2 regions of the Streptomyces sp. NPDC104106 genome follow, and region 1 is predicted to be linked to the other one. Evidence: riboswitches for the same ligand, from Rfam matches in the RefSeq annotation. Region 1 holds a riboswitch; the other holds the start of a gene.

What was found. A riboswitch is a leader RNA that binds a small molecule or an ion and turns the genes downstream of it on or off. The one in region 1 is predicted to bind cobalamin.
Region 2: linked by a shared signal. The riboswitch ahead of ACZ60X_RS00290 (cobalamin biosynthesis protein) and the one ahead of ACZ60X_RS14515 (ribonucleoside-diphosphate reductase subunit alpha) in region 1 are both predicted to bind cobalamin.

Annotation. Positions count from the first base shown of each region.
Region 1 is NZ_JBVJMF010000005.1:194,765-198,968, reverse strand. Features, by position in the region: gene ACZ60X_RS14515 (ribonucleoside-diphosphate reductase subunit alpha) at 1-1,872, opposite strand, end outside; cobalamin riboswitch at 2,000-2,124, opposite strand; gene ACZ60X_RS14510 (GNAT family N-acetyltransferase) at 2,188-2,694, opposite strand; gene mctP (monocarboxylate uptake permease MctP) at 2,769-4,204, opposite strand, start outside.
Region 2 is NZ_JBVJMF010000001.1:54,668-58,871, reverse strand. Features, by position in the region: gene ACZ60X_RS00295 (cobyric acid synthase) at 1-557, opposite strand, end outside; gene ACZ60X_RS00290 (cobalamin biosynthesis protein) at 554-1,516, opposite strand; cobalamin riboswitch at 1,621-1,761, opposite strand; gene ACZ60X_RS00285 (hypothetical protein) at 1,892-2,119, opposite strand; gene ACZ60X_RS00280 (inorganic phosphate transporter) at 2,155-3,447, opposite strand; gene ACZ60X_RS00275 (lysozyme) at 3,604-4,204, opposite strand, start outside.

The sequences.
Region 1 (4,204 bases):
CTCGTAGACGCCCGCGATGGAGGCGATGGTCGCGGTGGGCGCGATGGCCAGCAGCAGCGAGTTGCGCATGCCGACCTCGGCGACACGGCCGCGCAGCGCCGCCCAGCGCTCGGGCCAGGTCAGCTCGACGCCGTAGTGGTCGGGGTGCAGCACGCCCCGGGCGGTACGCGTCTTCTCCCAGGCCGGCAGCGGGCCGCTGCGCTCGGCGAGGTCGGCGGAGGCCTCGTACGCGGCGAGCATGATCCGCTCGGCGATCCGCGTGGACAGGGCCTTGGCCTCCGGCGAGTCGAAGGGCAGGCGCAGCTGGAAGAAGACGTCCTGCAGACCCATCGCGCCCAGGCCGACGGGGCGCCACTTGGCGTTCGACCGCCCGGCCTGCTCGGTCGGGTAGAAGTTGATGTCGACCACGCGGTCGAGGAAGGTGACGGCGGTGCGGACGGTCTCGTCCAGCCGCTCCCAGTCGAGGTCGCCGGCCGCCGTGTCCACGAAGGCGCCCAGGTTCACGGAGCCCAGGTTGCAGACCGCGGTCTCCCCGTCGTCCGTGACCTCCAGGATCTCGGTGCAGAGGTTGGAGGAGTGGACGACGTGGCCGGGCAGGGCCGTCTGGTTGGCGGTGCGGTTGGCCGCGTCCTTGAAGGTCATCCAGCCGTTGCCGGTCTGCGCGAGCGTGCGCATCATGCGGCCGTACAGCTCACGGGCCGCGATGGTCTTCTTCGCGAGGCCCGCCTGCTCGGCCTTGCGGTAGGCCGCCTCGAACTCCTCGCCCCACAGGTCCACCAGCTCCGGCACGTCGGCCGGCGAGAACAGCGACCACTGCTCGTCGGCGCCCACCCGGCGCATGAACTCGTCCGGGATCCAGTGCGCGAGGTTCAGGTTGTGCGTACGGCGGGCGTCCTCACCGGTGTTGTCCCGCAGCTCCAGGAACTCCTCGATGTCGGAGTGCCAGGTCTCCAGGTACACGGCGGCGGCGCCCTTGCGCCGGCCGCCCTGGTTCACGGCCGCCACCGAGGCGTCCAGGGTCTTCAGGAACGGCACGATGCCGTTGGAGTGCCCGTTGGTGCCACGGATCAGCGAACCGCGGCTGCGGATGCGGGAGTACGACAGCCCGATGCCGCCGGCGTGCTTGGAGAGCCGGGCCACCTGGTGGTAGCGGTCGTAGATGGAGTCCAGCTCGTCCAGCGGGGAGTCGAGCAGGTAGCAGGACGACATCTGGGGGTGCCGCGTGCCGGAGTTGAAGAGCGTGGGGGAGGAGGGCAGGTAGTCGAGGCGGCTCATGAGCCCGTAGAGCGCGGCGACTTCGTCCACGGAGCGGCTGGTGTCGTCCTCGGCGAGACCGGCGGCCACCCGCAGCATGAAGTGCTGGGGGGTCTCGATGACCTTGCGGGTGATCGGGTGCCGCAGCAGGTAGCGGCTGTACAGGGTGCGCAGGCCGAAGTAGCCGAAGCGGTCGTCGGCGCCGGTGTCGACCAGGCCGTCCAGCCGTTCGGCGTGCAGCCGCGCGAACTCGGCGGTCCGGTGGGCGATCAGGCCCTCGCGGTGGCCGACGGCCACGGACTCGGTGAAGGACGTCACGCCCTGGGAGGCGGCCTCGGCGCGCAGCGACAGGGCCAGCAGCCGGGCGGCCAGCCGCGAGTAGGCGGGGTCCTCGGAGATGAGCCCGGCGGCGGCCTCCGTGGCCAGTTCGCGCAACTCCGCCTCGTCGGCCCGGGCGGAGCGGCCGCGCAGCGCGGCGGCGGCGACCCGGCCGGGATCGGCGTCGGGGAGGTCGGCGGTCAGCTCGGTCAGGGTCCGCAGCAGCGCGGTACCGGGACCGTCGGTGTCCTCGGTGTCCAGGCCGCTGGCTGAAGCCGGATCTGCGGGCGCGATGGTCACGTGGGGCTCTCCCTCGCTCGGCACGGGGGCCTTGCGGAGGGCAGGGGGCAGCCACGAGCGCGCACGGCGTCGCGTCCACCGGCCCATTCCACGAGGCCCGGACGTCGGAAGGCACCCGGGCCGGACGGCCGGGCGCACGCTGCCGGCAGGTCCTCGGACTGACGCGAGCGCGCGAATGCACGCAAGTACACCGTTGCGGGACAGTTCCGGATTCGCACCGGATTCCCCTGCGGCGACAGCGAGGATGAGCATACATCTAGTGCCGGGCTGTCATGGCACCCCCAGATGTTGTGTCTGTTGTGTGTCGCGGCGGCTTCAGAGTGTCAACTCGTAAGCGAGCAGGGCGATGTCGCAAAGCTCCGGCAGGGGGTTCCAGTCCCGCTCGGGTGTGCGGACGAAGCCCAGGCGTTCGTAGATGCGGTGGGCGCTGTGCATGCTGCGCTGGGTGGACAGCACGACGGCGCGGCAGCCGTCGGTGGCCCGTGCGCGGTCGACGCAGGCCCGGACGAGGGCCTCGCCGACGCCCCGGCCGCGCGCCGCGTGGGCGACGGCCAGCATACGAATCTCGGCCTCTTCGGGGCGGGCTATGTCGGCCATGGGCCCGCCGTACGGCACGAACGTGACGCCGCCGAGCACGGTTTCCGCCGCCGCGGCGACGAGCACCTCGGCGTCGGCGGCGCGCTTGGCCACGTCCCGCAGCTCGGCGAGGTAGGCGTCGCTCTCCCCGAAGTCGAGGAGGCCGTCCTGGAGGTAGGCCCGGGCGGTGATCTCGCCGAGGGCTGCGTAGTCGCGGGAGGTGGCCTGCCGGATCACGAAGTCCATGGCACCGAGTGTGCCGGACGGATACGGCGACGGGCCGCCGGATCTCCTGCGACGGCCCGTCGCCCGGCGGTCGCTCAGTGGCCGGCGCCCGCGGTCGCCGGCGGCAGCTCGACCTGCACCCCCGGGTCGCCCGCGTCCGCCGTGTAGTCCTCCGGCCTGGTCTCGTCCAGGCCCTCAGGGGCCTTGACGGCCTTCAGGACGAGGGTCAGGACCACGGTGACCAGGACGTTGAGGACGAACGCGGTGAGGCCGATGTAGCCGATCTCGCCGATGCCGGGGATCTCCTTCGCCGAGCCGCCGAAGTGCTTCTGGGTCGGGGAGGCGACGCCGTACGCCGCGACCGTGCCGTAGACCATGCCGACCGCCCAGCCGGCCAGCAGCGCCCAGCGGTGGAACCAGCGCGTGAACAGGCCGCCGACCAGGGCCGGGAAGGTCTGCAGGATCCAGATGCCGCCCAGCAGCTGGAAGTTGATGGCGACCGTCTTGTCCATGGTGAGGACGAAGACCAGGGCGCCCACCTTCACCAGCAGCGACACGAACTTGGAGACCTGCGCCTCCTGCTTCGGCGTGGCGTCCGGCTTGATGAAGTCCTTGTAGATGTTGCGGGTGAACAGGTTCGCCGCCGCGATCGACATGATCGCCGCCGGGACCAGCGCCCCGATGCCGATCGCCGCGAAGGCCACGCCCGCGAACCAGCTCGGGAACATGTCCTCGAACAGCTGCGGGATCGCCAACTGGCCGTTCTTCACCTTCACTCCGGCCGCGATCGCCATGAAGCCCAGCAGGGCCAGCAGGCCGAGCATCAGGGAGTACAGCGGCAGGATCGTGGTGTTGCGGCGGATCACCTCACGGCTCTTCGACGACAGGGTCGCGGTGATCGAGTGCGGGTACATGAACAGCGCGAGGGCCGAGCCGAGGGCCAGCGTGGCGTACGTCCACTGGCCCGCCTCCGGTGGCACGAGCGCACCGCGGGGCTTGCCGGTGGCCGGACTGATCTGGCTGAACGCATGGCCCGCCTTGGCGAAGATCTCGTCGAACCCGCCCAGCTTGACCGGGATGTAGATGATCGCGACCGCGATGACGATGTAGATCAGGGCGTCCTTGACGAACGCGATCAGGGCGGGCGCGCGCAGACCGGACGAGTAGGTGTAGGCGGCCAGCACGCCGAAGGCGATGAGCAACGGCAGGTCCCGGACGAACCAGTTGGTGCTGCTGTCCCCGCCGACGCCCATCACGTCCAGCACCGCCTGGATGCCGACGAGCTGCAGCGCGATGTACGGCATCGTCGCCAGGATGCCGGTCAGCGCCACCGCCAGCGACAGACCCTTGGAGCCGAAGCGGCCGCGTACGAAGTCCGAGGTCGTCACGTACCCGTGGCGGTGGCTGACGGACCACAGGCGTGGCAGGAAGGTGAAGATCAGCGGGTAGACGAGGATCGTGTAGGGCACCGCGAAGAAGCCGGACGCGCCCGCCGCGTAGATCGCCGCCGGTACGGCGACGAAGGTGTACG
Region 2 (4,204 bases), on a different contig from region 1:
TCGGGCGAGAGCAGTGCGACGGTGCCGAAGAAGGACGCGAAGACGCCCCCGCGGTCGATGTCCCCGACCACCAGCACGGGCAGCCGCGCGCCCCGCGCGATCCCCATGTTGACGATGTCGGTCCGGCGCAGATTGATCTCGGCCGGGCTGCCCGCCCCCTCGCAGATCACCGCGTCATACGTGCCCCGCAACTCCGCCAGGCAGTCCAGCACGGTGCCGAGCAGCTGCTGCTGCCGGCCGCCGTGGTAGCCGCGCGCGCTCAGCTCGCCCACCGGCTTGCCGAGCAGCACCACCTGGCTGCTCCGCTCGCCGCCCGGCTTGAGCAGCACGGGGTTCATCAGCGCGGTCGGCTCGATCCGGCAGGCCTGGGCCTGCATGGCCTGGGCCCGCCCGATCTCCGCGCCCTCGCGCGTCACGAAGGAGTTGAGCGACATGTTCTGCGCCTTGAACGGCGCGACCTTCACCCCCTGGCGCACCAGCCACCGGCAGATCCCGGCCGTCACGACGCTCTTGCCGGCGTCGGAGGTGGTGCCGGCGACGAGGAGTCCCCCGTTCACTTCCCACGTCCCTTCAGACCCTGGAAACCCTTGACGAGGAGGCGCGCGGCGACCGTGGTGCCGAGCGCGAGCAGGCCGACGCGGCGGGAGAGCCGTACGGCCCGGTCGATGTCGGTGACCCGGACCGCCCGGCCGGTGTCGCCGTTGAGGACGGGCCGGTGCTCGACGCGGCCGCCGTAGGAGAGCGTGCCGCCCAGCCGGACGCCGAGCGCGCCCGCGAAGGAGGCCTCCACGGGCCCGGCGTTGGGGCTCGGGTGCCGGTGGGCGTCCGTCCGCCAGGCACGCAGGGCGCCGCGTGGATCGGGTCCGGCCGCGGCGGCGAGTACGGCGGTCAGCCGGGCCCCCGGCCAGCCGGCCACGTCGTCGAGGCGCGCGGAGGCCCAGCCGTAGCGGCGGTGGCGGGGGGACCTGTGCCCCACCATCGCGTCCAGGGTGTTGACCGCCCGGAACCCGAGCAGCCCCGGCACGCCGGCCACCGCTCCCCACACCAGGGCGCCCACGACGGCGTCGGAGGTGTTCTCGGCGACGGACTCGACCACGGCCCGGGCGATCCCGTCGGCGTCCAGCGACTGCGGGTCGCGGCCGCACAGGTGCGGCAGCCGCGCGCGGGCGGTCTCGACGTCACCGGCCGCCAGGGCACGCCCGATCGCGCGGGCCTCGCGCGCGAGCGACGTACCGCCGACGACCGCCCAGACGGAGGCGGCGGTCAGCGCCGCGGAGGCGGTGGGGGAGGGGCGTACGGCGCGTGCGGCGGCCGTACCGAGCGCGACGGCGCCGCCCGCGCACACGACCGTGTGCACCGTGCCCCAGCCGCGGTGGTCGCGCCACAACGCGCCTTCCACGGCCGCGGCCGCCCGCCCGAACACGGCGACCGGATGCCCGCGGCGCGGATCGCCGAGGAGCAGATCGCCGAGGAGGCCGGCGGCGGCGCCGTACGCGTAACTGCGATCGGCACCCATCGGCTCAGCCGGCCGTGGGTGCAGGAGCGGGCCTGGTACGGGTCCTTGTCCTTCGGCAGCCGGGCATGGCGATCGATGTCCTCACTCAGGGTGTCCGCGCCCTGGTTCGACGAGATTCGGCGGTGAGAGTTCCTGGCTCCCGGGGTTCTTCCCCGGTGACAGTGGCGGGACCGCGCCGGATTCGCACCGGCTTCCTCTCCTGCCGCCGTACATGGCCTGGGCAGTCCACCACGCGTCCGGAACGGCCGTCAACTTGCCGTTGACCTGGGAGGGGGGAGTGTGCCGATCCCCACATTCCGGGGCGCGAGGGGCATGAGAAAGCTCCCCTCCGCGACCGCGGAGGGGAGCTGGGAGCCGGGAGCGGGTGCGCCGTCGTCAGCTCTTGGAGACGATCAGGAAGATGCCGTACGCCACCGCCGCCGCGCAGGCCGCGAAGCAGACGTAGGCGCCGGTGACGGCGAGGGCGGCGGAGGCGCCCTGGGCGGTGGCCTGCTCGCGCCGGGTCAGCCCCCTGATGCCCAGGGTGAACAGGACCACGAGGCCCACCGTGAACAGCAGGCTGACGCCGAAGACGGAGCCGATGGCCGACCAGTCGATCTTCATGGGGATGCTTCCTTGGTAACCGGGGGCGGCCGGGGTCAGACCGTGGCGGCCGGGGGAGTGGCGGAGGCGGCGGCCGGGGTGGCGGACGCCGCGGTCCCGGTGCCGGCCGGGGCGGCGATCGTGGCCGTCAGGTCGTCCATCGTGGCCGTCAGGTCGTCCCCGATCGTGCCCGCCGGGGGCGGGGCCACCGCGGCGATGGCGGCGGTCACCACGCCGGCCGGCTCCGCGGCCTCCTCCATGACGTTGGTGTGGTCGACCACCTCGCGGCGGGACATCCTCCAGATCGCGGCGCTCGCGGCGACCAGGAAGACGAGCACCGCGGCGGTGCCCCAGTCACCGAGGTCCGTGACGGACTCGGCGCCGGCGCCGACCAGCGCGGCGGCCGGGAGGGTGAGGACCCAGGCGACGGTCATGCGGGTGGCGGTGGACCAGCGGACCACGCCGCCCTTGCGGCCGAGGCCGGTGCCCATCACGGCGCCCGAGACGACGTGCGTGGTGGAGAGCGAGAAGCCCAGGTGGGAGGAGGCCAGGATGGCGGTCGCCGCGCTGGTCTGGGCGGCGAAGCCCTGGCGCGGCTCCAGGTCGGTCAGGCCCGTGCCCATGGTGCGGATGATGCGCCAGCCGCCGATGTAGGTGCCGAGCGCGATGGCCAGGCCCGCGGAGAGGATCACCCAGGTGGGAGGGTTCGAGCCGGGGGCGAGGGCGCCGCCCGCGACCAGCGCGAGGGTGATGATGCCCATCGTCTTCTGGGCGTCGTTGGTGCCGTGCGCGAGGGAGACCAGGCCGGCGGAGGCGATCTGACCGACGCGGTAGCCCTTGCGGGAGGCCTCGCCCTCGGCCGCGCCGCCGGCGCCGTACGACAGCCGGGTGGCCAGCATGGCCGCGACGCCCGCGACGACCGGCGCGGCGACCGCCGGGAGCAGCACCTTGGTCACCAGCACGTCACCGTGCACGGCGCCGAAGCCGGCGGAGGCGACCGTGGCGCCGATCAGACCGCCCATCAGGGCGTGCGAGGAACTGGACGGCAGACCCACCAGCCAGGTGAGCAGGTTCCAGAGGATCGCGCCGACCAGGGCGGCGAAGATGACCTCGGGACGGATGCCCTTTTCGTCGACGAGACCCTTGGAGATCGTGTTCGCGACCTCCACGGAGAGGAAGGCGCCGACCAGGTTGAGGACGGCGGACATGGCAACTGCGATCTTGGGCTTCATGGCGCCTGTCGAGATGGTGGTGGCCATCGCGTTGGCGGTGTCGTGGAAACCGTTCGTGAAATCGAACGCGAGCGCGGTTACCACCACAATCGCGAGGATCAGCGAGAAGCTTTCCATTTACCCAGGCAATCGTTCGAGGTCGTTGGCTGGATGAACGTAGGCAACCTGGGTGAACGGAAGGTGAACTGGGACCGGCGCGGTGGTGTCCGGACCGGGGGGACCGGGCTGCGCCTGCCGCCGTGCGTCGCCCGTGCCCCAGGCGCCCCTTGGCTGTCAGCCGCGCGCGAAGGCGCGCAGCCGGTCGACGGAGCCGTTGAAGAGATTCTGGTCACCCGGCAGGGCGCCCCCGGTGCCGTGCTGCCAGAACGTCCAGTGCCGCCAGCCGCCCGGCAGCGCCCCCGGGTCCGAGTCGCCGGGCCGGGCGATCCACAGCGGGTTGCCGGACGAGAACGCTCGGCTGTCGCCGGTGCAGAGCTTCCACCACGGGCTGGTCGTGTAGATCACCGGCCGGCGCCCCGTCTCCGCCTCCACCTCGTCGCTGAAGGACCGGATCCAGCGGACCATGCGCGCCTTGTCCAGTCCGTAGCACTTCCGCTTCCTGGTGTACGGGTCGTATTCCATGTCGAGCGCGGGCGGCAGCGTCCAGCCGTCGGCCAGCCAGCCGCCGCCGTTGCGCACGAAGAACTCGGCCTGGGCGGCGCCGGAGGACTCGTCCGGCAGTGCGAAGTGGTACGCGCCCCGGATCAGGCCCGCGCCGTGCGCGCCGCCGTACTGCTCGTCGAAGTAGGGATTGCGGTAACCCGTGCCCTCGGTCGCCTTGACGTACACGAACCGCGCTCCCTTTCTCCGGGCCGCCTCCCAGTCGACGTGCTTC